Regions from separate parts of the Pseudarthrobacter sp. B907 genome, predicted to be linked through region 3. Evidence: predicted binding sites of a transcription regulator. Region 3 holds the regulator's gene; each other region holds the start of a gene.
What was found. Region 3 encodes HrcA, which represses chaperone genes, less so after heat shock. Its sites were predicted from a motif close to TTNGCACTCGNNNNNNNCGAGTGCNAA; they were not measured.

Region 1 (9,391 bases), on a different contig from region 3:
CGCCGTCGAGGACCCACAGGGAGCTGCGCAACGCCGTTCCCGTCCGGGTGTGGCTGCGGTAGGTCAGGAGCACGGCGCCCTCGCCGATACGGTCGGCGGAGAGGAGCTCCAGCTCGGCCGGGACGCCGGGATCGTCCTCGAGAGCCATCATCATCTCGTCCCGGGTCCAGAGCCGGCCCGAGCTGCCGACCTCGGTGAAGTCCGGGTGCAGCAGCACCCCGGTGCGCCCCAGATCGGAGCGCGTTTCGGGGAGCAGCAGCTCGCGCTCCAGCGCCTCGACGATCGTCTCGGGGGCCTGGTCCGGACCGGCAGCGACCGCGCGGGATTCCGCTTCCAGCTCGCTAAAGAGGTCCGGCTCCGCGAACAGGCCGGATTCACCGAAGAGGGTGGGTTCCCCGAACAACTCCCGCGCGCTGCCCCGGGCTGCCGGCGGGGCCGGGGCCGGGCGCGTCCCCGCAGCCGCCATGGCCTGGCCGGCGGGGACCGGTTCCCCAGCTCCCCGCAGCGCGGGATTCTGCCGAGCGGCGGGGGCTGCCTCGTCGCCGACCCGGACGAAGCCGGGGCCCTGGCGGGGTGCTATCCCCTGCTGGTAGGCCGTGGCCGCCGCCCGCGCGCGGTCATCCGCGGCCTCGTTGAGGTCGTGGCCCGCGTGGCCGCGGACCCACTCGAAGGTGTACTTGCGTCCGGCCAGTGCCTGGTCGATTTCCTTGAGCAGCTCGACGTTGAGCACAGGCTTGCCGTCGGACTTCCGCCAGCCCTTGCGCTTCCAGCCCGGCATCCACTTGGTCACCGAATTGATGACGTACTGGCTGTCGCAGAGGATGTGCAACTCCTCGCCGGCCAGGTGCGCCGTGGCCCGGAAGAGGTCTAGGACAGCCATGAGTTCACCCTGGTTGTTGGTGCCATGCGGCCAGCCGCCGGCACGCCAGCAGTCATCGTTCACGTACCAGGCCCAGCCGGCCGGACCGGGATTTCCTAGGGCCGAACCGTCGGCCGCTGCAGTAATCGTCACTCCACCATCCTGCCAGACCCCGGCCCTCCAACGCTTCCTCACCACCGGCGCCATACCCTCCAACGCTCCCTCACCACGGGCGGACAGTCGCCCAACCCTCCCTCACCACGGCCCTTTGGGTGTGGGAGCGTCCGGCAGAAAGCCGCCACAATTGCGGGAGCGTCCGGCAGAAAGCCGCCACAATTGCGGGAGCGTCCGGCGGAATGCCGCCACAAGTGAGGGAGCGTGCGTTAACGCCGACGGCGGCCCCACCCGAAGGTGGGACCGCCGTCGTCGAACGTGCTGCACTGACGGCAAACCGTCAGGCCGGGCGTTCAGGCTGGAAAGCCGGGTGGTTAGAAACCGCCCATGCCGCCCATGCCGCCCATGTCGTCGCCGCCGCCCATCGGGGCGCCGGCCTTCTCGGGCTTGTCGGCCACAACGGCCTCGGTGGTGAGGAACAGGCCGGCGATGGACGCCGCGTTCTGCAGGGCAGAGCGGGTGACCTTGACCGGGTCGTTGATGCCGGCGGCCAGCAGGTCGACGTACTCGCCGGTGGCTGCGTTCAGGCCGTGGCCGGCGGGCAGGCCGCGGACCTTGTCCACCACAACGCCGGGCTCGAGGCCGGCGTTGAAGGCGATCTGCTTCAGCGGGGCGTCGATGGCAACGCGGACGATGTTCGCACCCGTTGCTTCGTCGCCGGAGAGCTGCAGGTTCGCGAACGCCTTGGCGCCGGCCTGGATCAGGGCCACGCCACCGCCTGCGACGATGCCCTCTTCGACAGCAGCCTTGGCGTTGCGGACGGCGTCCTCAATGCGGTGCTTGCGTTCCTTGAGCTCGACCTCGGTTGCGGCACCGGCCTTGATGACTGCAACGCCGCCGGCCAGCTTGGCCAGGCGTTCCTGCAGCTTCTCGCGGTCGTAGTCGGAGTCGGAGTTCTCGATCTCGGCACGGATCTGGGACACGCGGCCGGCGATCTGGTCGGCGTCGCCGGCGCCTTCGACGATGGTGGTCTCGTCCTTGGTGACAACAACCTTGCGGGCCTTGCCGAGCAGTTCGAGGCCGGCGGTCTCAAGCTTGAGGCCGACTTCCTCGGAGATGACCTGGCCACCGGTGAGGATGGCGATGTCGGCCAGCTGGGCCTTGCGGCGGTCGCCGAAGCCCGGGGCCTTGACGGCAACGGACTTGAAGGTGCCGCGGATCTTGTTGACGATCAGGGTGGCCAGGGCCTCGCCCTCGATGTCTTCGGCAATGATCAGCAGCGGCTTGTTGGACTGCATGACCTTTTCGAGGACAGCAACCAGTTCCTTGACGTTGGAGATCTTGGAGTTGACGATCAGGATGTACGGGTCCTCGAGGACCGTTTCCTGGCGCTCGGCGTCGGTGACGAAGTAGGCGGAGATGTAGCCCTTGTCGAAGCGCATGCCCTCGGTGAGCTCCAGCTCGAGGCCGAAGGTGTTCGACTCCTCGACGGTGATGACACCTTCCTTGCCGACCTTGTCCAGGGCCTCGGCAATCAGGGCGCCAATTTCGTTGTCGCCGGCGGAGATGGACGCGGTGGCGGCGATCTCTTCCTTGGTTTCGATTTCCTTGGCGGAGGCCAGGAGTTCGCGGGTGACCGCGTCGACAGCCTTCTCGATGCCGCGCTTGAGGGACAGCGGGTCAGCGCCGGCCGCGACGTTGCGCAGGCCTTCCTTGACGAGGGCCTGGGCCAGCACGGTGGCGGTGGTGGTACCGTCGCCGGCGACGTCGTCCGTCTTCTTGGCAACTTCCTTGACCAGCTCGGCGCCGATCTTCTCGTACGGGTCGTCCAGTTCGATCTCCTTGGCGATGGAAACACCATCGTTGGTGATCGTGGGGGCGCCCCACTTCTTTTCGAGGACGACGTTGCGTCCACGCGGGCCGAGGGTGACCTTGACGGCGTCGGCGAGGATGTTCAGGCCCCGCTCAAGACCGCGGCGTGCCTCTTCATCAAATGCAATGATCTTGGCCATAACGGCAGTAGTCCTTTCGGGACAGTCGTTAAGAATGAACCTGGGCCGTGGTGCCCGCGACGGACGATTCCTACCCGGCAGCCTCTGTATGCCGCCGGACCGGGAACCTCACCCCAGCCAGGTATTTCTCTCGCCCCCGGTGATCCTGCCGCCTCGTCGCAGCCGGCCGAACCGGGCGTCGTGTTAGCAGTCAATACGCGGGAGTGCTAAGTCAATAATTAGCACTCCCCCGGGGAGAGTGCAAGCAGTGGCGGCGTTGCGGACCGCCGCCGCGGCACGGTCTTCGCTACGAGCGATCAGGAGCCGGTGCTGCGGGCGGTTTCGCTGCCGGTCATCTTGGCGTTGTTGTCCGCGCCGTAGGTGTAGACCATGTAGGGGGCGGCGGTGACGTCGCCGCCGGCGTCGAAGTTGACCGGCCCGGACTGGCCGTTGTAATCGGGGCGCTTGCCGGCGCGGAGTGCGGCCACACATTCCTGGTAGGACCCGCAGGCCGCGGGCTCGCCGGACGCCCCTCCGGCGGCACCGGCGCTCCCGCCGGAGACGGCGATGAGCCGGGCGGCGATCGAGGTCCCGGCGTCGTCCTCCGCTGCGGCGGCGGCGATGGCGGCGAGGTTGACGGCGTCGTAGGTCTCGGCGGCGAAGGCCATGTCCTTCAGGCCGGGATCGACGGCCACGAGTTCGGCCTGGAAGTGTGCGGAGGGGAACGTGCCGGGGAGAACCCCGCGGGCGCCTTCGAGGGCCTTGGAGCCCAGGCCCGGGCCGTACTGGTTGACGGCGCCGTCGCTGAGGACGAGCTTGCTGCCGGCCAGTCCGGCGTTGTGGAGCTCGGCGATGGCGCCTTGGGCACCGTCCCGGGCTACCAGCACGACGGCGTCCGGGGAGGCGGCCTTGGCGGCTGCGGCCGCCTGCTGCGCGTGGCCGGCCGTGAACTCGGCGTCGACGGCGGTGCCGAGGCCCACCGCTTTCGCGGCCGCGGAGACGGCCACTGAGACTTCCTTGCCGTAGCTGCCCTCCTCATGCAGCACGGCGATGGTCTTGGCGCCGCCGTCCTTGGCGAGCTTGACCAGGACGGAAGCCTGCGCGATGTCCGCGGCGGCGGTCCGGAAGTAGTAGCCCCCGCTCTTGTATTTGCTGAGTCCGGGTGCGGTGTTCGCCGGGGAAATCAGGGCCACCTTGGCGCGCGAGAGCACGTCGATGGCGTCGGCGGCCCGGCTGGAGTCGGTGGGACCGATCACGACGTCGGCTTTGGCCGCCACCAGGTTCTTGGCCTGAGCCGCGGTATCCGTGCCGATCGCTTGCGGCAGCAGTTCCACCGGCCGGCCCTTGTGCCCGCCGGCCGCGTTGATTTCCTTGACCGCGAGCTTTGCCGCCGCAAGCTGGGGGGCGTTGAGGAAGCTTTGCTTGCCGGTGTTGTCCAGGATCAGGCCGATCCGCAGGGTGCCGTCCCCGGAGGCGTCCACGGTGTCCGTCCGGGCGTTGCCGGTGGGCCCGGCACACGCGCTGAGCGCCACGGCCACGGAGAGTCCGGCCGCCGCCATGCCGGCAGGGGACGCGCGGAGGAACCGCGGGAGGCGGGGGCGGCGGTCGGGGCTCTTCGGGGCGGGTGCCGCTGCGGAGAATGCCACTAGGCGGGCCGGACGCTTTCGGCCTGCGGGCCCTTGTCGCCTTCGCCGATTTCCAGCTCCACCCGCTGGCCCTCGGCCAGGGCGCGGTAACCTTCGCCGTTGATCGCGGACCAGTGCACAAAGACGTCGGCCCCGGAGCTGTCGACGGTGATGAAGCCGTAGCCCTTGTCGGCGTTGAACCACTTGACGGTCCCCAGTGCCATCTTCTCCACACTTTCAGTTAGCTGGTTAACGGCCCACCTCGTTGTGCGCCGCGGTATGCGAAACCAAATCCGCAGATACTCTACCCACAGCCTCCCACTGGCCTGCTGACCGGGCCCGGGGCCGCGCGGATAGTTATTCAGGCGTAACCGACGCCGCGGCCGCTGCTACTTGAAGCCGGGGCCAAGGACGACGACGAGGGGCATCTTGAATTCGGCCGAATCCACGAGCGTGGCGATCCCCAGGAGTGAGCCAAGTGCGTCGGCGTTGGCCTTCTGCGCCGGGCCGTTGTAGAAGACCACCGAGGTTTGCTGCCGGGCGCCGCCCCAGTTGCCGAGCGGGCCGAGGACCCACCCTGCCGAGGTGACGGTGGTTCCGACGCGGCCGGCGAGGCCCGCCGTCGCGGTTCCGTTGTAGATGGCCACCGGCTGTGTTTTGTCCACGGCCGCGCTCGGTGTGGCCGAGGCGGACGGCGCCGAGCCTGCGGGGGCGAGGCTGCCGGTCGGATCGGGGCTGGCGGAGGGTGTGGCGCCGGCAGCGGTGGGTGCGGGCGACGCCGTGGCGTTGTTGCTGGCCTGGTCCGCGGTCATGGCTGAGCTGCCGGCGGGGCCGAAGCCCAGCTTGGGCAGCAGGAGGAAGGCGACGAGGCCGATTGCGAGGGCCACGGCGCCAAAGGACAGGATGGGACCCAATCGGCGGGAGCGGGCTGCGGAAACCGTCCGGTGTACGCCTTGGCGCGTGGAGGTCTCCGGGACCCGATCAAATTCATCCCGAGCGTACTTGGTCATGGTAAAACTCGTCCTTGCTGATTTCTGGCTGATGGCCCGCCGCCGGAATCCTCGCGGATTTGCTCGCCTCCGGCTGGATTTCCCGCGGGTTTAGGCGTCTGAACCGAGGCGGCGGGCGGTGCGGGCACGTTGTCGTGACGTACGTAGTCTACGCAATCTCTTGACCAGCATGGGATCGTGGGCCAGCGCCGGCTCGGTATCGATCAGGGCGTTGAGGATCTGGTAGTAGTGCGTGGCGGAGAGGTCAAAAAGCTCCCGGATGGCCTGTTCCTTGGCGCCGGCGTACTTCCACCACTGCCGCTCCAGGGCGAGCATCTGCTGGTCCCGGCTGCTCAGCGGCGAGTCGTCGGCCGCCGGCGATGACTGGAGGTCCTCCGCCGGCAGGTACTCCGGTGCTGCTTCGGCCACAACGCACTCCCTGGCTGGTTCCGATAGTTGTCCCCCACATGCTACGGCCGAATAACAGCATTGTCATTTATCGGGCGGGTCGCGGGAGGTCCTGCGAGAATGGGACCGTGCCCAATTCGTCCCATCCTGATGCCCTGTTTGACCTCGAACCCAAGGCTGCCGGGACGCCGGCCTTCGCAGACATGGCGCGGCAACCGCTGGCCGAACTGATGGCAGCGGACTGGGCTGCCGCGCTGGCGCCGGTCGAGCGGCAGTTGCGGGAGGTCCTGGAGTTCCTCGCCGCCGAGGTGGCCGGCGGCCACGAGGTGCTGCCGGCGCCATCGAACCTGCTGCGCGCCTTCCGCCAGCCGCTCGCCGGCGTCCGGGTGCTGATCGTGGGCCAGGACCCGTACCCCACACCCGGCCACGCCGTCGGACTGTCTTTCGCCGTGGACGGCGCCACGCGCCCGATCCCGCGCAGCCTGGCCAACATTTACAAGGAGCTCGACGCCGACCTTGGGCTGCCGCCGCGGGTGCACGGAGAGCTGGGCCGCTGGTCGGAGCAGGGGGTGCTGCTGCTCAACAGGGTCCTCAGCGTCCGGGCGGGCGCAGCCGGGTCTCACCGCGGCAAGGGCTGGGAAGCCGTGACGGCCGCGGCCATCACGGCCCTCACACAGCGGCGCGGCGACGACGGCGCCCCGGCCCCGCTGGTCGCAGTTCTCTGGGGCAAGGATGCGGAAGGGGTGCGGCCGTTGCTCGGCTCCGCCGACGTGATTGCCAGCCCACATCCCAGTCCCCTCTCGGCGTCCCGCGGGTTCTTCGGCTCCCGGCCCTTCAGCCGGGTCAATGAGCTGCTCACCGCCCAGGGGGACGGCACGGTGGACTGGGAACTGCCGCCGCTGCCGTGAGCAGTTCTTGGCTAGGCTTAGCCGCATGACTTCGCTCCCCGCCGCCACCAGCGCCAACCGGAACTCCCGGCCCCAGACCAGCCTCACGGTCCTCCGGCGGGAGCAGCTCTCGCCGCACATGGTCCGGATTGTTGCCGGCGGCCCCGGCTTCGCCGGCTACGTCAACAACAGCTACGTGGACCGGTACGTCAAGATTGCTTTCCCGCAGCCCGGGATCGACTACCCGCAGCCGCTGGACCTCTGGGCCATCCGGGAATCCCATCCGCGCGAACAGTGGCCGCACACCCGGACCTACACCGTCCGCTGGGTTGACGAGGACGCGGCCGAGCTCGCGATCGACTTCGTGATCCACGGCGACGAAGGCCTCGCCGGGCCGTGGGCCGCCACCGCCGAGGCCGGGGACACGCTTGTTTTTACGGGGCCGGGCGGCGGCTACAACCCGGATCCGGGGGCCGACTGGCATCTCTTCGCGGGCGACGAATCCGCCCTGCCGGCGATCAGTGCCGCGATTGAGTCCCTCCCCCGGTACGCCCGGGGCCTGGCGTTCCTGGAGGTGGACGGCGACGCCGACGTGCTGGCCCTCGACGCCCCCGCCGGCGTCGAACTGCGCTGGCTCCTGCGCCGCGGCGCACCGGCCGGAAGCCCACCGCTGCTGGTGGACGCCGTACGCGACGCCGTATGGCCGGACGGTCAGGTCCAGGTCTTCGCCCACGGTGAGCGCGGCGCCATGAAAGGCCTGCGCCAGGTGTTCTTTGCCCAGCGCGGGCTGGAGCGCGGCCAGGTGTCGCTGTCCGGCTACTGGGCCCAGGGCCGGGTGGAAGACGACTTCCAGGCCGAGAAGAAGCTGCCGATCGGCAAAATCTAGCCGGAGGCGGAGGGTCAGCGGCGGCGGGCGCGGCGCCGTTCGTTGCTGGCGAGGCTCCGGGTCAGGGGCCGGGCGAGCGTGTCACCGAGCACGATGCCAGCGGCGACGCCGAGCACGATCGCCCCGGCGTTGAGCATCCCGCCGGCGCCCATCAGGATCTCGGACTCCTCGATCGTCAATACATACATGGATCGGAATATAGTCAGGCCGGGCAGCAGGATGAGCGCTGCAGGCACGGCCACGACCAGCTGCGGGGCGCCCATCCGCAGCGCCACCACCCGGGCGAGCAGGCCGATCACGACGGCGGCGAGGGCCGGAGCGAACCGGGGGCCGATGCCGGCGGCGGTTCCACCGATGAGCACCAGGTGCCCGACGACGCCGACGGCCGCCGTCGGCAGCAGCAGCTTGAGTGAGGTCTGTTCTGTCACGCCGATTGCGACCACGGCGATGGCGACCAGGGGAACCAGCGCCCACAATGGATACATCGGCGGGAATGTTTCGGTGACATCGATGGCTTCCATGCCCGTCATCGCCCCCACGACGAAGCCGACGGCGATTCCGGCGACGAGGGCGCCGAAGGTCAGCATGGTGGAGAGGAAGCGGCCGGCGGCCGTGACGGGGAAGCCGTTGATCGCGTCCTGCACCGAGGAGACCAGCCGGCCGGTGGGGAGCAGCAGCAGGATTCCGCCGACCACCACGATGGCGGGGGCGATCTCGATCCCGACCCTGCCGCCGAAGCGCCACAGCAGCAACGCGATAAGGGTGACAACGAAGGAACAGGCCGCCGTGACGAAGAAGTCCGGCGTGCGCCAGCGTCCCAGTTGCCGGGCCAGCAGGCTGATCAGCAGGTTGGACAGGAAGGCGACCCCGGAGGCGGCCAGGTCTCCGCCCAGCACACCGACAAAGACCGCCGAGAAGACGCCAAAGGCAACGGTGACCATCCAGCGCGGGAAGGGTTTCGGGCTGTGCGTGATCTCCTCGAGCCGGCGCACCGCTTCTTCGCGCCCCACACCGCCGGCCACAATCTCGGTGACCAGTTGGTGGACCTCGGCCAGCCCGGCGTAGTTGTTGGTCCACGACCGCACGACCCGCAGCAGCGTGATGGGCGTCTGGTCCTTCGGGGCGTAGTTGATGGCCACCGACTGGTTGGTGATGTCCACCTCGATGTTTTTCAGCCCCAGCGCGGCGGTAATCGCAATGATGCTGGTTTCCACTTCGAGGGCGCCGGCGCCGTACCGGAACATCGATTCGGCCAGCTTGAGCGCAAAGTCGATTGTCTTGCGGGCCGACGTGTCCACGCCGCCGACCTGGATCATTGGGTTGGCGTACGGGCTGCCGGCCAGCCGGTCGACGATGCTCAGCGGGGCCGTCGGCGGGTTTTCGCCCTGGACCAGGCGGCGGAGCATCCGTTTGGCGGCGGCGTTCTGGCGCACCTGCAGCGGCGACATCGGTTCGGTCTTGGGCAAGCCGTCGGTGGGCGGCCTGCGCTGTCCGTCGGTTTCCTCGGTCATTCCGGCGTCCTCAACTGTCCGTACGTCCGGTTTAGTAGAACTGCTGGCCCGTGCGCCGCGTGTACAACTGGCGGGCGACGCGCTCCCCGGCGGCCATCCAGGCCCTGTACTTCAGCGGGCT
Region 2 (9,391 bases), on a different contig from region 3:
GCATCTGCTACGGCTTCCAGGCCATGGCCAATGCCCTGGGCGGCAAAGTGGCCCGGACCGGCCTGCGGGAATACGGCTCCACGGAGACCACTGTGCTCGGCGAGGGCCGCTCCATCCTGGCGGGCATGCCCCAGCACCAGAGCACCTGGATGAGCCACGGCGACTCCGTCCACGAGGCCCCGGAGGGCTTTGAGGTGCTCGCGACGACGGCCGGCGCCGACGTGGCCGCCTTCGCCAACGAGGAGAAGTGCCTCTACGGCGTGCAGTGGCATCCCGAGGTGAAGCACTCGGCCTACGGCCAGCAGGTGCTGGAGAACTTCCTCTTCAAGGGCGCCAAGCTGGAACCGAACTGGACCACGGGCAACATCCTCGACGAACAGGTCGAGCGGATCCGCGAGCAGATCGGTGACGCCCGGGTGATCTGCGGGCTCTCCGGCGGCGTCGACTCCGCCGTGGCCGCGGCCCTCGTCCAGCGCGCCGTCGGCGACCAGCTGACCTGTGTCTTCGTGGACCACGGGCTGCTGCGCGAGGGCGAAGCCGAGCAGGTCGAGCGGGACTTCGTGGCGGCCACCGGCGTCAAGCTCTACGTCGCCAACGAGCAGGAGCGCTTCCAGGCGGCCCTCGCCGGCGTCAGCGACCCCGAGACCAAGCGCAAGATCATCGGCCGCGAGTTCATCCGCGCGTTCGAGGAAGCCGAGCTGGCCATCATCGCCGAGGCCGCCGCGCACGGCGAGAAGATCAAGTTCCTCGTCCAGGGCACCCTGTACCCGGACGTCGTCGAATCCGGCGGCGGCGAGGGCGCGGCGAACATCAAGAGCCACCACAATGTGGGCGGCCTCCCGGAAGACCTGCAGTTCGAACTCGTCGAGCCGCTGCGCGCGCTGTTCAAGGACGAGGTCCGCGCCGTCGGCGCGCAGCTTGGCCTGCCGCAGGAAATCGTCGGACGCCAGCCCTTCCCGGGTCCGGGCCTCGGCATCCGGATCGTCGGCGAAGTGACCAAGGAACGGCTGGACCTGCTCCGCAAGGCCGACGCGATCGCGCGCGCCGAGCTGACCGCCGCCGGCCTCGACAACGAGGTCTGGCAGATGCCGGTCGTGCTGCTCGCGGACGTCCGCAGCGTCGGCGTGATGGGCGACGGCCGCACCTACGGCCACCCGATCGTGCTGCGCCCGGTGTCCTCCGAGGACGCCATGACGGCCGACTGGTCGCGGCTGCCCTACGACCTCCTGGCCCGGATCTCCAACCGGATCACCAACGAGGTGGAGGGCGTCAACCGCGTGGTGCTGGACGTGACCAGCAAGCCGCCGGGAACCATCGAGTGGGAATAGCAGTGTGAATGGCCGGCCCCGTGCGGGGCCGGCCATTGTGCTTTTGCGGCCCGTCGCGCCGAAGCGACTTGCCCCACGAATTTGACCCGCGCCAGTGTTGCGCCCCGGCACTGACGCCTGATTCGGGCTACCCTCGAAAGCATGCCGGTATGGTCCAGGGCGTCCCGCGCGAACTCAGAAACCGTGAGCACAGAAAAGAAGGCAGCAGTGTCAGTAGGTCAAGGCCACCCCGAGGGCTCCGAGGAGTTCAGGAAATGGCTGTCGGGTCTCAAACCCGTCACCGGAGCAGACACCATGCTGCGTTTCACGAAAACGCCCGAAGGCTCCATTGACCTGACACACGCCCACCCCTCCGGACTGGCCCAGCTGATGGCCGGACGCCGCACCCGCCTGTCCACCCTGATCCGGGACCGCCAGCAGTACGTCGTCGCGGCCCGGGCCTCGCGCAACCTCCGCTCCAAGATCTTCGAGCTCGCCAACGACCGCGGCATCGACGCCGGCTACCTCTCCGCCGGAACCGTCGTCTGGACCTCCGCCGTCGGCGGCAAGCCGCAGCGCGTGTCCGCGCCGGTCATGCTCACCGCGGTGTCCCTGACCGTCCGCCCCGGCGAGGACGACTACGAACTGCAGCTCACCGAACAGGCCCGGATCAACCCGGCCCTGATCCGGCACCTGAAGACCATCCACGGGATCGTCTTCGACGTCAACGCCGTGACCCGGATGGCCTACAGCACCGCCCGTTACGACCCGCAGCCGGTCCTGGACCGCCTTGGCACCCTGATCCAGCCGATCCACGGCGCCGAGATCGAGCACAACCTCCTGGTCTCGACCTATGCAGACCTCTCCGGGAACCTGGACGACCCCTGGATCAACCAGCACAACCCGCTGGTGGCGGCGCTCGGTCGGGCCGCTGCCGGCAGCCCGGTGGACGTCCCCGTGCTCAAGGACGGGCGCTTCCCGAGCACAGATGAGCGCAGCCCCGCGGACGAGCTCCTGCTGCTCGACGCCGACACGGACCAGCAGTACGTTGTGGACGCCGTCCGCGCCGGCGACTCCCTGGTGGTCAGCAGCCCGCCGGGCACCGGCCAGACCCAGACCGCCATCAACACCATCGGTGCCTTGGTCGACGAAGGCAAAAGTGTCCTCGTGGTCGGCGACCGGCGCGCCAGCCTCGGCGAGATCTCCGCCCAGCTGGAGGCCCTCGGCCTCGAATCGCTGCTCGTCCAGCTCGCGGGCAACTCCACGCCGCTGCAGCTCAAGGGCCAGCTGGTCCGGGCGATTGTCCGGAACGAGAAGTCGCTGGAACCGCAGCTGAAGAACCTGCACTCCACGCTGACCGAGCACCGGCATGCCCTGAGGGACCACGTCGCGTCGCTGCACAACGTGCGGGCGCGCTGGGGGTGCTCACCGTACGAGGCCATGCAGTCGCTCGCGGCGCTGACCGCCATCCACCCGGCGCCGGCCACCACGGTCCGGCTCAAGCGCAGCGTCCTGGACAGCATCCGCGACCGTGCGGAACTGGCGGGACGGCTCAAGCGCGCCGCCGAGCTGGGCAGCTTCAGCCGCGCCTCGACCATGAGCCCGTGGCACGGCGCCCGGCTGCTGACGCGCAAGGAGACCCAGGAGGCCCAGCAGGTGGCCCGCTCGGTAGCGGAAAAGCTCCCGCAACTGCGCGAACGGATGAACGGCGTCGCCGAGCACGCGGAGATCCGGCTCGGCGGGACCTTTGCCGAGTGGGGTGACCAGATCGACCTGCTGGTCGCGGTCCGCGAGAGCCTGGACAAGTTCACGCCGGACATTTTCGACCGGCCGGTCCACGACCTCATTTCCGCCACCGCCCCCTCGGCGTGGCGGCGCGAGCGGAACATCGACATGCCCTCGATGCAGCGCTCCCGCCTGCGGCGCGTCGCCAAGGAGTACGTCCGGCCCGGTGTGCACATCGCGGACCTGCACAGCTCGCTGGTGCTGGTCCAGGACCAGCGGGCCACCTGGGCCGACTACGCCACCAGCCAGCGGCACCCGGCCGTGCCGTCCGGACTCGCCGAGATCACGGCCCTTTACCGCGAGCTGGAAGCCGAACTGGCGGAGCTCGGGGAGGCCGTCCGTCACACCCGTGCCGGGGGAGCCGTCCACGACACCCCGTACGAGGAACTTCTCGAGCGCCTGGACCGGCTCGTCGCTGACACAGGGACGCTGGAAACGCTGCCGGAGCGGACGCTGCTGGTGGAGAACATGCGCGAACACGGCCTGGGCGAACTGCTCGCCGACCTCGCCAAGCGCGAGGTGCCCGCCGGATCCGTCGCTGCGGAGCTGGAACTGGCCTGGTGGCAGTCCGCGCTGGAGGCCATGATCAGCGGCGACGACTACCTCGCCATGTCCGACGGCGACGCGCTGCGCCAGCTTGAGGCGGAGTACCGCCTCGCGGACAACGCCCACATAGCCAGCGGCGCCGCCCGGCTGCGCTGGAAACTGGCCGAACGCTGGCGTGCCGCCCTCACCGAACACCCCCGGCAGGCGGAGCTGCTGCGCAGCCTGCTCAAGGACGGGCGGGTCACTCCGGCGGCGCTGACCGCACAGTCGCCCGAGCTCGTCCCGAGGCTGGTACCGGTCTGGTCGGTCAGCCCCTACCTCCTCACCAGCCTGCTGCCGGCCGAGCAGCATTTCGACGCGGTGGTGATACTTGACGCCGAGGCGACGTCGCTGCAGGCGGTGCTGCCCGCCGTCGCGCGGTCCCGGCAGGTCATTGCGTTCGGTGACGACAAGATCGCCAGCCCGCGCAGCTTCTCCGTGGGGGTCGAGCGGCTCGCCGCCGGCGAGAACCCGCACCAGCGGGTGGACAGCGCCTATCAGGCACTGTCCGCCGTGTTGCCGGTCTGGAAACTCAGGACCGTCTACCGCGCCGTCGACGAGGACCTGGTCCGGCAGCTCAGCAAGGGTTTCTACGCCGGCGAGCTCCGCCGTCTTCCCGAGGGCCAGTCGGCAACCGGCCTCGACCGGGCCCTGACCGTGGAATACCTGCCGGACGGGACCGGCCTGCCCAGCGCCGACCACGACGGCGTCGAGTCTGTTGTGGCCGAAGTGAACCGTGTGGTGGAACTGGTCTTCGAGCACGCCCGGCTGCGGCCGCGCACCTCCCTGGCGGTCGTCACGGGCAGCCTGCGGCACGCGGCCCGGATCGGCGAGGCCATCCGGCTGCAGCTGCCCAACTACCCGCTGCTGGGCAGCTTCTTCACCGCCGGCGAAGAGTCCTTCCGGGTGGTGGACCTGGAGCGGGCGCAGGGCCTGGTCCGGGACCGCGTCATCTTCTCGCCCGGTTACGGACGCACCCCGCACGGCCGCGCCCTGCACAGCCTCGGCCCGCTCTCCGCCGACGGCGGCCGCGCCCGGTTTGCCCTGGCCATGACCCGGGCACGGCGATCCTTGCATGTGCTGAGCTGCTTCCGGCCCGAAGACCTGGACGTCACCCGCCTCAGCCACGGCGCGGTGGACTTCTACGAGCTCCTGGACCGGGAAATCGCGGGCAACTCCGATCTGGGCAGCCCGGCTTCCCGGGCCGCGGCCAGCGAACAGGCCCTCGGCGCCGACCCCCTGGTGGCCGACCTCGGCGACCGGCTCCGGGCCCGCGGGGCGCGGGTCTGGCATCAGTACGACGGTGTCCTGGACATGGTGGCGGCGGCGGACCCGATGCACACGATCGGCCAGGACGACGCCGAGATCCCCAGTCCCGTCGCCATCGAGTCCGACGGCACCGAGCGGTACCGGCGGATGAGCGTACGTGAGCGCAGCCGCCTCCGGCCGCAGCTGCTGGAGCGCATGGGCTGGCGCTACATGCCACTATGGACCATAGAGGTATTCACTGATCCTTCGGCCTGCGCGGACCGGATCGGCGGCTACCTCGGCCTGGAGAAGCCGGTGGCGTCCAGCCGGTTGCGCAGCTCGCCCGGCTTCTCCGACGACATAGAGAACCTGAGCGTCGAGGACGGGCGGCATACCTACGCCCCGTCCGCCCCGGCGCCGCACGGGTGGTCCGCGGACGGTGATCGCGGGCAGGAAACAGCGATTCGCACCAAGGAAGCCGGCGGCATGCACGCAGACGGCGACAACCAGTACAACAACTCCATCCCCGGCGGGGACCGGGATCACGACTCGGCGCCGGACGCCCCGGCCCGGGAGGCAGCTTCCGCGCGCCTGCAGCAGCCGGAGCCGCAGTCCCGGAGCGGGGCACGCGCCGCGGTTCCCGGGGGAGTGCTGCCCAACAAGGCCGCCGAGGACGATCCCAGGCGCTGGGGCGACCAGCCCGGCAGCTACGACCACGACGCCTGGCTGCAGGAGCAGAAGCCCCCGCACTGGGGCTGAGCGGCCAGCACGCTCCGGCTGCACGCGCGCCCTGGAATAAACAGACGGGGGGCCAGTCATTCTCTAGCCGGGCGCGGAGCCGACCAGGACAAAAAACAACTTGCCCTGCGTCGATGCGCCGGCGAGTCGTCGGGCCTGGTCCGGATCTGCCGCCACGACCATCAGCCCGTCGGTCTCTGCGGTGTCGAGCCACTGGCCGGTCCTGCCGCCCCGGGCCGAGGTCCACAGCACCGGCACCGCCGAGGCCAGCAGCTGCGCCGGCGCCCCCTGCTCGGGGCCGCCCCCGCCGGTCATCACCACATTGATGAGCTGGCCGGGGGACACCAGTTGGATGGAGGCGGGGTCAGCCATGCGCAACGGCACAGCGGCGGCCCCCGGTGGGCTGCCGGCCAGCATCCCGGGTCCCACCAGAAGGGAGTCCGCGACGAGCTGGCCTTTCCGCAGCGCCACGGCGAGCTGTTTGCCCTCCAGTGCTAAGGGCTCCAGGGTGCCGCCGGGGAGCAGTCCGGGAGGCACCTGGACGACGGCGAGGTCGACGGCCGCCAGCACCCGGCCGGCCGGGAGATCCCTCGCGGCCGCCCAGGCGGAAACAGTCGCTGCCGGTGCGGGCGTCAGTTGCTGCACGGCCAGGCCGGCAGCGAGGCACAACAGGAGGGCGACAATCAGCCGGCGGTTGCGCAGGAGCCAGCGGCGGGCGCGCCGCCTTGGCGGGCCTTTACGGGAGGCGCCGTGCAAGAACGGGCGCGGCGGCCGTGACCGCGCCGGGAACCAGGGCGGTGCGGGTCCCCGCGGAGGGGGCGGACGGAAGCTGCGGGCCATGCCCCCACGCTAGGGCGGAGCCGTGGCCCGCGGCAGTTCCGGCTGCGGCTATGTGGACAACGTTGTGCGGGAACGCCGGCCGGTGCCGGCTCTAACCGGGCGCCGGCCGGGCGCCGGACCTGACGGGACAGTGCCGGGTACCGGCGTCGACGTCCCTAGCTTGCTGCGGCGGAAGCCGAAGCGGGGGCGGCAGGAGCTGCCGCCGGGGCCACGGTGCTGCCCTTGGAATCGCGGGAGTCGGTCCGGTAAAAGCCGGAGCCCTTGAAGACGACCCCGACGCTGTTGAACTTCTTGCGCAGGGTCCCCTCGCACTCGGGGCAGGACGTCAGCGAGTTGTCCGTGAAGGACTGCACAACCTCGAAGGCGTGACTGCAGTCCTTGCAAGCGTATGCATACGTGGGCACTGGGTTCCTCCTCTGGGACAAACGAGCAGGTCCCGGGCTGTCGTACCAAAAAGCTGGCATTAGCAGTCGCAGGGCCTGAGTGCCAATTCTATCACCCGGCGGGCGCGGCTAGGGCTGGGCGGAGAACCGGACGAGACCTCCGGGTGTCAGTGCCGCGGCAACCTTTCGGTCGAAGGACTCCGCGGTAATAGTGCCGGCGGCCAGCACCTCAGCGTCGTAGACAAGGGCCGCCGTCGGCAACGGCCCGGTCTCGGACCCCGAGACGCCCCACGGCAGGTCCTCGAGGGCCGCCAGGAACTTGTCGTAGTAACCGCCGCCCTGGCCGATCCTGTTGCCGGTGCGGTCCAGGGCCGTGGCGGGCAGGAAGAGTCCGGCGACCCCCAGCATCACGGAGGTGTCGAGCCGGTCGCCCACAGGCTCCTGGATGGGGGCGTAGCGGCTGCGGACAAATTCCGACGACGGGGTCCAGTACACCCAGCTCAAAGCGAGTCCCGGCTCGCAGACCGGGAGCAGCACCCGGTGGCCGGCTCCGTGCAGCGCAGCCAGCAGGGGCAGGGTGGGGGGCTCCGCGCCGACGCCGAGGTAGGCCGCGAAAGTGCGCCGCCCGCCGTTGGCCAGGGCCGTTGCCCAGGCCAGGCCGTGCCTGGCCAGGGCTGCGCCGGCGGCCTCCAGATCCGGCTGCGAGAGTGCGGCCCGGCCGCGCCGATGACGTGATCGGATCTCGTCCTTGCTGCTCATGTGCGGGCTGTCCTTTCGGCCGGGCGGCGCCGTGCTGCCGGGCCGCCGCGGCAGCCCGGCCGGCGGGGGAGAATTACCTGATGGTTGCCCCCTCCGCTAGATTAGTCGAGTGATTACACCCAACGCCTCCGTTCGTAAGGCCGTCATCCCCGTAGCGGGCCTCGGCACCCGCTTCCTTCCTGCCACCAAGGCGATGCCGAAGGAGATGCTGCCGGTCGTGGACAAGCCGGCCATCCAGTACGTGGTCGAGGAAGCCGTGAACGTGGGGCTCCAAGACGTCCTGATGATCACGGGGCGCAACAAGCGGGCCCTCGAGGACCACTTTGACAGGGTGCCCACGCTGGAGGCGACGCTGGAGGCCAAGGGCGACACCGACAAGCTGGAGTCCATCCAGGCCGCCAGCAACCTGGGCGACATCCACTACGTCCGCCAGGGCGACCCGATGGGCCTGGGCCACGCCGTACTGCGCGCCAAGCAGCACGTCGGCTACGAACCGTTCGCCGTGCTGCTCGGTGACGACCTGATCGATGCCCGCGACGAACTGCTCAGCACCATGATCGAGGTCCAGGCCAAGACCGGCGGCTCCGTCGTCGCCCTGATCGAGGTCGACCCCTCCCAGATCAGCGCCTACGGCTGCGCCGACGTCGAGGCCGTTGAAGGCGAGGACTACGTCCGGATCAAGCAGCTCGTGGAGAAGCCCGACGTCGACGAGGCTCCCTCCAACCTGGCCATCATCGGCCGGTACGTCCTGCACCCCGCCGTGTTCGAGGTCCTGGAGCGGACCAAGCCGGGACGCGGCGGCGAAATCCAGCTCACCGACGCCCTGCAGGAACTTTCCGCCGGCGAGGGGGAGGGCTACGGCGTGTACGGCGTGGTCTTCCGCGGCCGCCGCTACGACACCGGGGACAAGCTCAGCTACCTCAAGGCCTGCGTCCAGCTCGCCTGCGACAGCGAGGACTTGGGCCCGGGCCTGCGCGAATGGCTGCCCGGGTTCGCCTCCAGCCTGACCAAATAATCCCGTGGGGGGCAGCTTCGCCTGGCCGGTGACTCTGGAGTGCGGCGACGTTGTGCTGCGCCCGATCCGGTACCGGGACCGCCGGGAGTGGACTGAACTGCGGGCCAGGAACGAAAAGTGGCTGGCCCCCTGGGAAGCCTCCAATCCGGTTCCCGGCGGCGGGCTGCCCGACTACCGGCAGATGGTGCGCTCGCTCAAGGCCCAGGCCGCCCAGGCCACGGCGCTGCCGTTCGTTATTGCGGCGTGGACCCCCGGGTTCAAGGAACCCGTGATCGTGGGACAGCTGACGGTCTCATCGATTGTCTGGGGTTCGGCCATGATGGCCACGCTCGGGTACTGGGTGGATCAGGACCGCGCAGGGCAGGGGATCGCACCGACCGCCGTCGCGATGGCCACGGACTACTGTTTCCGCACCCTGGGGCTGCACCGGATGGAGATCAACATCCGGCCCGAAAACGGTCCCAGCCTGCGGGTCGTGGAGAAACTGGGGTTCCGGGACGAGGGGTACCGGCCGCGTTTCCTGCACATCAACGGGCAGTGGGCCGATCACCGCAGCTTCGCTTTGACCGCGGAGGAAGTACCCGAAGGACTCCTGGCCCGGTGGTTGGAAAACCGCCCCGCCTAGGCGCAGAAAACCCCGGTCTGACCAGCACTTTCGCCATATTTCCAGTGATTTGGCAGTTGCCTCGCGACACACCGCCGGCAATGCCGCCCGCGCCGTCGTCTTGCTC
Region 3 (9,391 bases):
CTACCCGGTGCTGCGCGACGCGCTGGAGAAGCTGATGCTCAACGACGCCGCGCTGGTCTATGAGCCGGAGACGTCGGCCGCGCTGGGCTTCGGCTTCCGCGTCGGCTTCCTGGGGCTGCTGCACCTGGAAATCACCCGCGAGCGGCTCGAACGCGAGTACAAGCTGGACCTGATCTCCACCGCCCCCAACGTGGAGTACGAGGTGACGCTGGAGGACAAGAAGGTCGTGCACGTCACCAACCCCAGCGAATACCCCACCGGCAAGGTCTCCGAGGTCCGCGAGCCGATGGTGGCGGCCACCATCCTGGCCCCCAACGAATTCGTCGGCGCCATTATGGAGCTGTGCCAGAGCCGCCGCGGCGTGATGGGCGGCATGGACTACCTCTCCGAGGACCGGGTGGAAATCCGGTACCGCCTGCCGCTGGCCGAGATCGTCTTCGACTTCTTCGACATCCTCAAATCCAAGACCCGCGGCTACGGCTCGCTGGACTGGAAGGCCGACGGCGACCAGGTAGCCGACCTCGTCAAGGTGGACATCATGCTCCAGGGCGAGCAGGTGGACGCGTTCAGCGCCATCACCCACCGCGACAAGGCCTACGCCTACGGCGTGATGATGACGGGCAAGCTGCGCGAACTCATCCCGCGCCAGCAATTCGAGGTGCCGATCCAGGCCGCCATCGGCTCCAGGATCATTGCCCGCGAAAGCATCCGCGCCATCCGCAAGGACGTCCTGGCCAAGTGCTACGGCGGTGACATCACCCGAAAGCGCAAACTGCTGGAGAAGCAGAAGGAAGGCAAAAAGCGCATGAAGATGGTGGGCCGCGTCGAAGTGCCGCAGGAGGCCTTCATCGCCGCCCTGACCACGGAAGAGTCCAAGGACAAGGCCAAGAAGTAGCCATGCCAAGCGCGCTTCCCCTCGGTGACCCCGCGCCGCCGGACGGGCTCGTGCCCGGCCAAGCGCTGGAGGGCGCCGCGGACCGGGCCTTCGGGCTCTATGTGCACATTCCGTTCTGCGCCGTCCGCTGCGGCTACTGCGACTTCAACACCTACACCGCCACCGAGCTCGGCGGCGGTGCCTCGCAGGACGCCTACGCCGGCACCGCCGTAGCCGAAGTGGAGTTCGCCGGCCGGGTGCTCACAGCATCGGGCCTGCCGGCGCGCCGGCTCAGCACCGTCTTCTTTGGCGGTGGGACGCCCACGCTCCTGCCGGCCGCGGACCTGGCCAGCATCCTGGCCGCCGCGATCAAGACCTGGGGCCTGGAGCCCGGCGCCGAGGTCACCACCGAGGCCAACCCGGACTCGGTCACGCCCGAATCACTGCAGCTGCTCGCCGATGCCGGCTTCACCAGGGTCTCCTTCGGCATGCAGTCCGCCGTGCCGCACGTCCTGAAGGTCCTGGACCGCACCCACACGCCCAGCCGTGTGCCGCAAGTGGTCCAGTGGGCCCGCGAGGCCGGCCTCGCCGTCAGCCTGGACCTGATCTACGGCACGCCCGGCGAGTCGCTGGAGGACTGGCGCTACTCGCTCGAGACGGCGCTCTCCTACGGCCCGGACCACATCAGTGCCTACGCGCTGATTGTCGAAGACGGCACCAAGCTCGCCGCCCAGATCCGCCGCGGCGAGGTCCCCGGAATCGACGACGACGACCACGCAGCCAAGTACGAGCTCGCCGACGAGCTGATCTCCGCCGCCGGCCTTGGCTGGTACGAGGTCAGCAACTGGGCCCGCACCCCGGAGCAGGCCTGCCGCCACAACCTGGCCTATTGGCGCGGGGACGACTGGTGGGGGATCGGACCCGGCGCACATTCGCATGTGGGCGGGGTCCGCTGGTGGAACGTGAAGCACCCCACGGCCTACGCGTCCCGGCTGGGCTCCGGGGTATCGCCGGCCGCCGGCCGGGAGACGCTTGATTCGGCAACCCGCCACGTCGAGCGCGTGATGCTCGAGGCCAGGCTGGTGACCGGACTGGACATCCCGGGCCTGGGCGGGCTGGGGGACACCGGACGGCACGCCGTGGCCGGGCTGATCGCGGACGGGCTGGTGGACCCGGTACAGGCGTTCAAGGGCCGCCTGGTGCTGACGCTCAAGGGGCGGTTGCTGGCGGACGCGGTGGTCCGCAGGATCCTGCCCGACTAGGACCCGGACCGCGCCGGCGGTAGGTCTCCGTGCGCGCTACTTGATCCAGCGGAGGTTGTACTCGTAGCGGTGCGGCTGGCCGCGGTTGACGTGGATGCCCGCCGCGACGGAGAAGCAGGCCAGGGCCAGCCAGATGGCCGTCGCCAGCACGGCGAACAGGTTTCCGACCACCGGGACAAAGACCAGCAGGTTGGCGAGAACGGCGGCGATCGTGGGCGGCAGCGTGAAGTTGAGCGCTTCCTTCGACTCCTGCGCCGTGAAGGGGCCGCGGTCCTTGAAGATCAGGTAGATCAGCAGCGAAGGGATGCAGCCCAGAATGCCGCCAAAGTGCGCCAGGGTGGCCCACTGCCGGTCCTCGCTCGCCGTCAGCGGCAGGGCATTAGCGGGCACGCCGTGATACTGCGACTCGCCATGGCCTGCCTGGTGGTCCGTGTGTTCGCGTGCATCTTCTGCCACGTTTCGTCCTTTGGATTGCGGTGGAGCATTGGTACTTGTAGGGCCGCGGCCGCAACAAACGCTGCGGGCGCCGTTCCAAGAATACTTGCTCGGGCACCGAACCGGCGCACAGCGGGGCGGCTACGGCACCGTAAGGAAGTCGATGACCTCTTCCACCCGGCCCAGCAGGGACGGTTCCAGGTCCGCGTAGCTGCGGACGGCCCCGAGGAGTTTCTGCCAGCCCAGGCCGATGTCCTCCTTGCTGCTGTGCGGCCAGCCGAAGGCCGTCAGGATCCCGGTCTTCCAGTCCACCCCCCGCGGGATCACCGGCCACTGTTCAATGCCCAGCACGGCCGGGCGGATGGCCTGCCAGACGTCCACGTACGGGTGCCCGACGATCAGCACGTTGCCGGCGGCCCCCGGGGACGCCATCACGGCGTCGGCGATCCGGGACTCCTTCGAATCCGGGACGAGGTGGTCCACCAGCACACCGAGCCGGCGGCCCGGGCCCGGCCCGAACTCCTTCACGGCGGCAGCCAGGTCGTCGATGCCATGCAGCGGCTCGACCACGATGCCCTCCACCCGCAGGTCATCGCCCCAGACCCTCTCGACGAGCTCGGCGTCGTGCTTGCCTTCCACCCAGATCCGGCTGGCCTTGGCCACCTGGGCGCGCTGTCCGGCCACCCGCACCGAGCCGGAGGCCGTGCGCGCCCCGGCGGCCGCAGCGGGGGCCCGGGGGGCGGGCGGCATCAGCCGGATGGGCTGGCCCTCCAGCAGGAAGCCGAAGCCCAGCCGGAAGGAACGGGACTTGCCGCGCCGGTCCTCGAGGGCCACAACGTGCATGCCGCCGGACTTCTCCACCCGGGTCACAGCGCCCACCCAGCCGGACTGGACGTCCTCCAGCACCATGCCGCGTTCCACCGGGATTTCAGGGAGCTGGGCCTTGGCGGGGGCGGACAGGTCCTGCGGGCCCCAGTTCTGGTACGTCATCTGCTACACACTGCTTTGCGCTCGGAAAGTTTCGGGGGACGATTCGGTCCCGCGGCCTGCGGTGTGCCCGGAAACACCTGTCCCGGCGGTCACGCCCGCAGCGAATCCAATGCTAACAACGGCGCGAGTCATATTAGACTGGTTAGCACTTAGGCATGTCGAGTGCTAACCGCGGGTTCCCGGGCGCGTCCCGTCACGCCCGGCGGCACCCGGCTCAGCGGAAACAGGTCGATTGGAGGTGGGGCGTGAGCGAGCCACGCAAACTTGAAGTACTGCGCGCCATCGTGGAGGACTACGTCCATTCCCGTGAACCGGTGGGATCCAAGGCGCTGGTGGAGCGGCACCACCTGGGCGTCTCCAGCGCCACGATCCGCAACGACATGGCGGCCCTGGAGGACGAGGGCCTGATCACGGCGCCGCACACCAGCGCCGGTCGGATCCCCACCGACAAGGGCTACCGCCTGTTCGTGGACCAGATTTCGGCCGTGAAGCCGCTGTCCCTTGCGGAGCGGCGCGCCATCCAGGCGCTGCTGGAGGGCTCGGACGACCTCGACGACGTTCTCGACCGGACCGTGCGGTTGCTCTCGCAGCTGACCAACCAGGTCGCCGTCGTGCAGTACCCGCTGCTCAGCCGGGCCCGGGTCCGGCACATCGAATTTGTGCTGCTGGCTCCGCGCAAGGTGCTGACCGTGCTGATCGCCGACACCGGCAAGGTGGAACAGCGGGTGATCGACGTCGGCCAGGAGCTCGGCGACGAGGCCCTCGCGGAACTGCGCACCCTGTTCCTGGCCAAGCTTTCGGGCACCCCGCTGAACCTGCTGCCGCAGTCGCTGCAGGCCGTCGCGGACAGCTGCCCGCCCGCTCGGCGCGGCGCGGCCCAGGCCCTCGCCCGGGGGCTCGAGTCGCTGGCGGCGAGCAGCCGCGAGGAACGGATGGTCATGGCCGGCACGGCCAACCTGGCCCGGTCCAACGTGGACTTCCCGCTCAGCATCGGCCCGGTGCTCGAGGCCCTCGAGGAGCAGGTGGTGATGTTGCGCCTGCTCAGCGACATGGCGCAGGACCCCCGCGGCGTCACCGTCAGCATCGGCCGGGAGAACCCCTACGACGGCCTCTCCGAAGCCTCCGTGGTGGCCACCGGCTACGGTCCGGACGCCACCGCCAAGGTCGGCGTCCTCGGACCCACGCGGATGGACTATCCCACCACCATGGCCGCCGTCCGTGCGGTGGCCCGCTACCTTTCACGGATCCTCGGGCCCTGACGGCCCGGCCCCGGCACCAGCCATTTACCTGACACAGGCTCTGCCAGTTACCGGCAGTACAACCAGGAAGAGATACACACTTTGAGCAGCCACTACGACGTTCTTGGAGTCTCCCGCGAAGCGACGGGGGAAGAAATCAAGAAGGCCTACCGCAAACTCGCGCGGACCCTGCACCCGGACGTGAACCCCGGTGACGACGCTTCGGACCGGTTCAAGGCGGTCACGCACGCCTACGAGGTGCTCTCCGATCCGCAGAAACGCCGGGTCTACGACACCACGGGCAACGAGAACGGCACCGACAACGGCTTCGGCGGCGGCTACGCCGGGCAGGGCTTCGCCTTCCAGGACATCTTCGAGACCTTCTTTGGCGGCGCTGGCGGCCAGGGCGGCCCCGCTTCCCGGGTCCGGCGCGGGCAGGACGCACTGATCAGCGTCCGGATCGAGCTCCGCGACGCCGTCTTCGGCGTCAACAAGAAGCTCGAGGTGGACACCGCCGTCACCTGCCCCACCTGCGAGGGCTCCTGCTGCCGTGAGGGCAGCCACCCCGAACGTTGCGACATCTGCGGCGGCAGCGGCCAGGTCCAGCGCGCGGTGCGCTCCATCCTCGGCCAGGTTATGACCACTGCCCCGTGCGGCAGCTGTGAGGGTTTCGGCACCGTAATCAAGGACCCTTGCAACGAGTGCGGCGGCCAGGGCCGGATCCGCAGCCGCCGCTCGATGACTGTCAAGGTCCCGGCCGGCGTTGCCACCGGCACCCGCATCCAGCTCTCCGGCCAGGGTGAGGCCGGCCCGGCCGGCGGTCCCTCCGGCGACCTGTACGTCGAGATCCGGGTCAACAACGACCCGACCTTCGTCCGGGAGGGCGACGACCTGCACGCGAGCCTACACATCCCGATGACCGCGGCCGCCCTGGGCACGGAAGTGACCTTTGAGACCTTTGACGGGGCGCAGGAGATCGACGTCAAGGCAGGCACCCAGTCGGGCGAGATCATCACGCTCCGCGGCATGGGCGTGACCCACCTGCGCGGCTACGGCCGCGGCGACCTCAAGGTGCACCTGCAGGTGGACACCCCGGCCAAGCTCGACGCCGCCCAGGAAGACCTGCTCCGCCAGCTCGCCAAGCTCCGCGGCGAGCAGTTCACCGAAGGCAAGCTCGCCGCCAGCGGCGGCGTCTTCGCCAAGCTGCGGGACCGGCTCGGTAACCTGTAGCGGTGAGTAACCCGGTCTTCTTCACGCCCGCAGGAACCCTGGACGACCAGGGCCCCGGCACAACGTTCGTCCTCACGGGCGCCGAGGCGCGCCATGCGGTGACCGTCAAGCGGCTGGCCGTGGGGGAGGCGGTCGACCTTGCCGACGGCGCCGGCACCCGCATCACCGGCACCGTCACCGCCGTCGCTCCCCAGGAGCTGACGGTGGAATGCGTCGAGGCCAGCACCGAGGCGCGGCCGGATATCAGGCTGATCCTGGTGCAGGCACTGGCCAAGGGCGACCGCGACGAACTGGCCGCCGAAACCGCTACGGAACTGGGCATCGACGCCGTCGTGCCCTGGCAGGCGGAACGGTCGATCGTCCGGTGGAAGCCCGAGCGCGCAGCGAAGGCCCACGCCAAGTGGCAGTCCGTGGTGACGGCCGCCGCGAAGCAGGCGCGCCGCGCCTGGATCCCGGAGGTCCGGGACGCCGTCGACGGCGGCGCCCTGCAGGCAGCCGTCGCGGCCGCGGACCTTGCCGTCATCCTGCACGAGGATGCGGTCCGCCCGCTCCGCCAGGTGCTGGAAAGCTGGCGCGGCGCGGCCCAGGGGCAGGGGAGTGACGGCGGCGAGCCGCGCGAGGTGCTCCTGATTGTCGGTCCCGAGGGCGGCATCAGCCCCCGCGAGGTCACCCGGCTGTGCGACGCCGGTGCGGTGACCGCCCTGCTGGGCCATCATGTGCTGCGTTCCTCCACCGCGGGCCCGGCTGCCACCGTGCTGGCCAGCGACGTGCTCGGCCGCTGGTAGCCGCCGGGCACCGCAGACGGGCGCCGCTGCCGGGGCCGTGCCTAGCGGACGGTGAAGCCGCGGGTGTCCACGTTCAGGTCCTGCACCGTGCTGCCCGGATCCACCTGCGACACCCGGGCCTCATAGCTGCCGGGCCCGAGGTTCAGCGAGAAGTTGAACAGGCCGGCCTGCGCGCCGTCCGGGGAGGCGGTGATGTTGCCGTTCAGGTAGGGGGTCTTCGTGGTGCCGTCGACCCGCAGGATCTCCCAGCGCAGCTTGCCGCCCGGGACGGTGCTCCGGCCGGTAAACTTCACGGCCCCCTCGGCTGCCTGGGTGCCTTCCTGCGGATCGATGATCCACACCGGCGCCACCATCCCGGCGCTGCGCGACGTCGGCGAACCGAGGCGGACCCGGTTGAACGCGACGTAATCGGTGTGCCCGTCCACCAGGATGACCACCTGGATCTGCTGCCCGGCGTCGGTCAGGCCGGCGCTGGCACCGGCGGCCGTGGCGGTGTAGACCAGCTGCTGGATGGCGCGTTCGGCCATCTCGGCGTCGACGTTGCTGTTGAACGCGTCCGCGGACACATCCACCGTGATGACATTCTTGCCGGAAATGGACGTGGCCAGCTTTTTCGGGTTCTGCCAAGGGGTGAAGAAGTCGGGATCCAGCGGTTTCTCGGACATCATCACGCGCAGGGCCCGTGTGATGGGGTTGTCCTGCTCCGAGACGTCCCGGAACTCGCGGTAGAGGAAGACATTGTTGTTGCTGCGCCCGATCCAGTAGACCGGGGCCTTGTTGGACGCCTGCGTGGATTCCAGCGGCGCGCTGGTGGCGGCGGCGCCCGCGGCGGGGCCGGGCACCGTCTGGGTGGGAGTGCCCGAGTCGGTGATTCCCGGCTGGGGCGTGGCCACGCAGCCGGACAGCGCCAGGGCGGCAGGCAGCACCAGCAGCAGGGCCCCACGGCGCGCACGCCGTCCTGCTGCCTTGACTACTTCACGCTGGCTGATGGCCGCCGTCCTTTCGCTGTGAGCCCTGAATCATGCACTGCTCCGTGCCTGCCGGGTTTGTTCCGCGGGCAGGGCGCCGGCCGCGCCGGGTTGCCCGCCCTCCGTCGGGGAACGGCAGCGTCGGGCCCGGCAAGGCCAAATCCAGCATTACACAGCGCCGGGGCGCTCCGGGCGGGTTTTCGCGCCGGCCGGCGAACTGCAACGGGAACGATATGAGGACGATATGAAGTTGATACCTAATGTCGCTGCGCCGGACCCGGGCGCCGGTCCCGGGCCGCGCTGGCGTAAGATGGAGGGACCCGCCGGAACCGGCGCTGACGGCCCGGACCGGCGTCGGCCGGCAATGGCGGGAGACCATTTCCGAACTGGAGGGGACCAGAGGCCCACGGGCCAACACCATGACTGAAGCAGCCAACGGCAAGGCCCGGATCAGCGCGGGCGAGCGCACCGCAGGGGAATTTCCCCACTCCCTCCCAGGCCTGCGGACGGAAGTGGTCCTGTTCGACAACTCCGACCAAATGGTGCAGTCCCTGGGCAGCCACGACGAAGCCCTGCGCTTCATCGAAACCCAGTTCCCCGACGTCGACTTCCATGTCCGCGGCAACGAACTCGCCATCAGCGGCCCGGCCGCCGACGTACCCCGGATCATGCGGCTGCTCAACGAAGTGCGCGGCCTCGTGGCCCGCGGCACCGTCATCACGCCGGCCGTACTGCAGCAACTGGTGTCAATGCTGCGCAGCCAGTCGCTGCAGAACCCCGTGGACGTCCTGACGCTCAACATCCTCTCCAGCCGCGGCAAGACCATCCGGCCCAAGACCCTGAACCAGAAGAACTATGTGGACGCGATCGACGCGAACACGGTGATCTTCGGGATCGGCCCGGCCGGCACGGGCAAGACCTACCTGGCCATGGCCAAGGCGGTCCAGGCGCTGCAGCAGAAGGAAGTCAACCGGATCATCCTGACCCGCCCGGCGGTGGAAGCGGGGGAGCGGCTGGGCTTCCTCCCCGGCACGCTCAGCGACAAGATCGACCCCTACCTCCGTCCGCTCTACGATGCGCTGCACGACATGATGGACCCCGAGTCGATCCCGCGGCTGATGGCCGCCGGCACCATCGAGGTGGCACCGCTGGCCTACATGCGCGGGCGCACGCTCAACGACGCCTTCATCATCCTGGACGAGGCGCAAAACACCACCCCCGAGCAGATGAAGATGTTCCTCACCCGGCTGGGCTTCGGCTCCAAAATGGTGGTCACCGGCGACGTAACCCAGGTGGACCTGCCGTTCGGCACCCGCTCCGGGCTGCGGATCGTCGAAGAGATCCTGCAGGGGATCGAGGACGTCAATTTCTCGGTGCTGGACGCCTCAGACGTCGTCCGGCACCGGCTGGTGGGCGACATCGTGAACGCCTACAGCAACTGGGACGAAATACAAAGGAACCGGGTCAAGCACTCCGTCGCCCGGGAGAACCGGGGAGAACGCGCATGAGCATCGAAGTCAACAACGAATCAGGCGTGAGCGTCGACGAGGCGGAACTGGTGGCCCTGGCCCGGTTTGTCTTCGAACGGCTCTTCATCCACCCGCAGGCG

Region 1: groL (chaperonin GroEL) is a predicted target of HrcA. The motif match lies at 3,169-3,195, and genes of this name have one in related genera.
Region 2: ABLI39_RS08185 (FmdB family zinc ribbon protein) is a predicted target of HrcA. The motif match lies at 6,967-6,993, and genes of this name have one in related genera.

What each region holds. Positions count from the first base shown of each region.
Region 1 is NZ_JBEEQE010000008.1:1,881-11,271, reverse strand. It holds gene ABLI39_RS08785 (RNase H family protein) at 1-1,012, opposite strand, end outside; gene groL (chaperonin GroEL) at 1,348-2,985, opposite strand; gene ABLI39_RS08775 (ABC transporter substrate-binding protein) at 3,282-4,523, opposite strand; gene ABLI39_RS08770 (cold-shock protein) at 4,610-4,813, opposite strand; gene ABLI39_RS08765 (LytR C-terminal domain-containing protein) at 4,979-5,599, opposite strand; gene ABLI39_RS08760 (DUF3263 domain-containing protein) at 5,690-6,007, opposite strand; gene ABLI39_RS08755 (uracil-DNA glycosylase) at 6,190-6,894, shown strand; gene ABLI39_RS08750 (siderophore-interacting protein) at 6,920-7,759, shown strand; gene ABLI39_RS08745 (threonine/serine exporter family protein) at 7,774-9,270, opposite strand; gene ABLI39_RS08740 (lipid II:glycine glycyltransferase FemX) at 9,302-9,391, opposite strand, start outside.
Region 2 is NZ_JBEEQE010000007.1:93,383-102,773, reverse strand. It holds gene guaA (glutamine-hydrolyzing GMP synthase) at 1-1,328, shown strand, start outside; gene ABLI39_RS08195 (DUF4011 domain-containing protein) at 1,536-5,684, shown strand; gene ABLI39_RS08190 (RcpC/CpaB family pilus assembly protein) at 5,748-6,503, opposite strand; gene ABLI39_RS08185 (FmdB family zinc ribbon protein) at 6,659-6,907, opposite strand; gene ABLI39_RS08180 (5-formyltetrahydrofolate cyclo-ligase) at 7,016-7,645, opposite strand; gene galU (UTP--glucose-1-phosphate uridylyltransferase GalU) at 7,755-8,660, shown strand; gene ABLI39_RS08170 (GNAT family N-acetyltransferase) at 8,665-9,285, shown strand.
Region 3 is NZ_JBEEQE010000019.1:6,017-15,407, forward strand. It holds gene lepA (translation elongation factor 4) at 1-895, shown strand, start outside; gene hemW (radical SAM family heme chaperone HemW) at 898-2,136, shown strand; gene ABLI39_RS14855 (DUF4870 domain-containing protein) at 2,173-2,592, opposite strand; gene ABLI39_RS14860 (DUF3097 domain-containing protein) at 2,713-3,561, opposite strand; gene hrcA (heat-inducible transcriptional repressor HrcA) at 3,807-4,820, shown strand; gene dnaJ (molecular chaperone DnaJ) at 4,902-6,029, shown strand; gene ABLI39_RS14875 (16S rRNA (uracil(1498)-N(3))-methyltransferase) at 6,032-6,814, shown strand; gene ABLI39_RS14880 (GerMN domain-containing protein) at 6,856-7,740, opposite strand; gene ABLI39_RS14885 (PhoH family protein) at 8,202-9,290, shown strand; gene ybeY (rRNA maturation RNase YbeY) at 9,287-9,391, shown strand, end outside.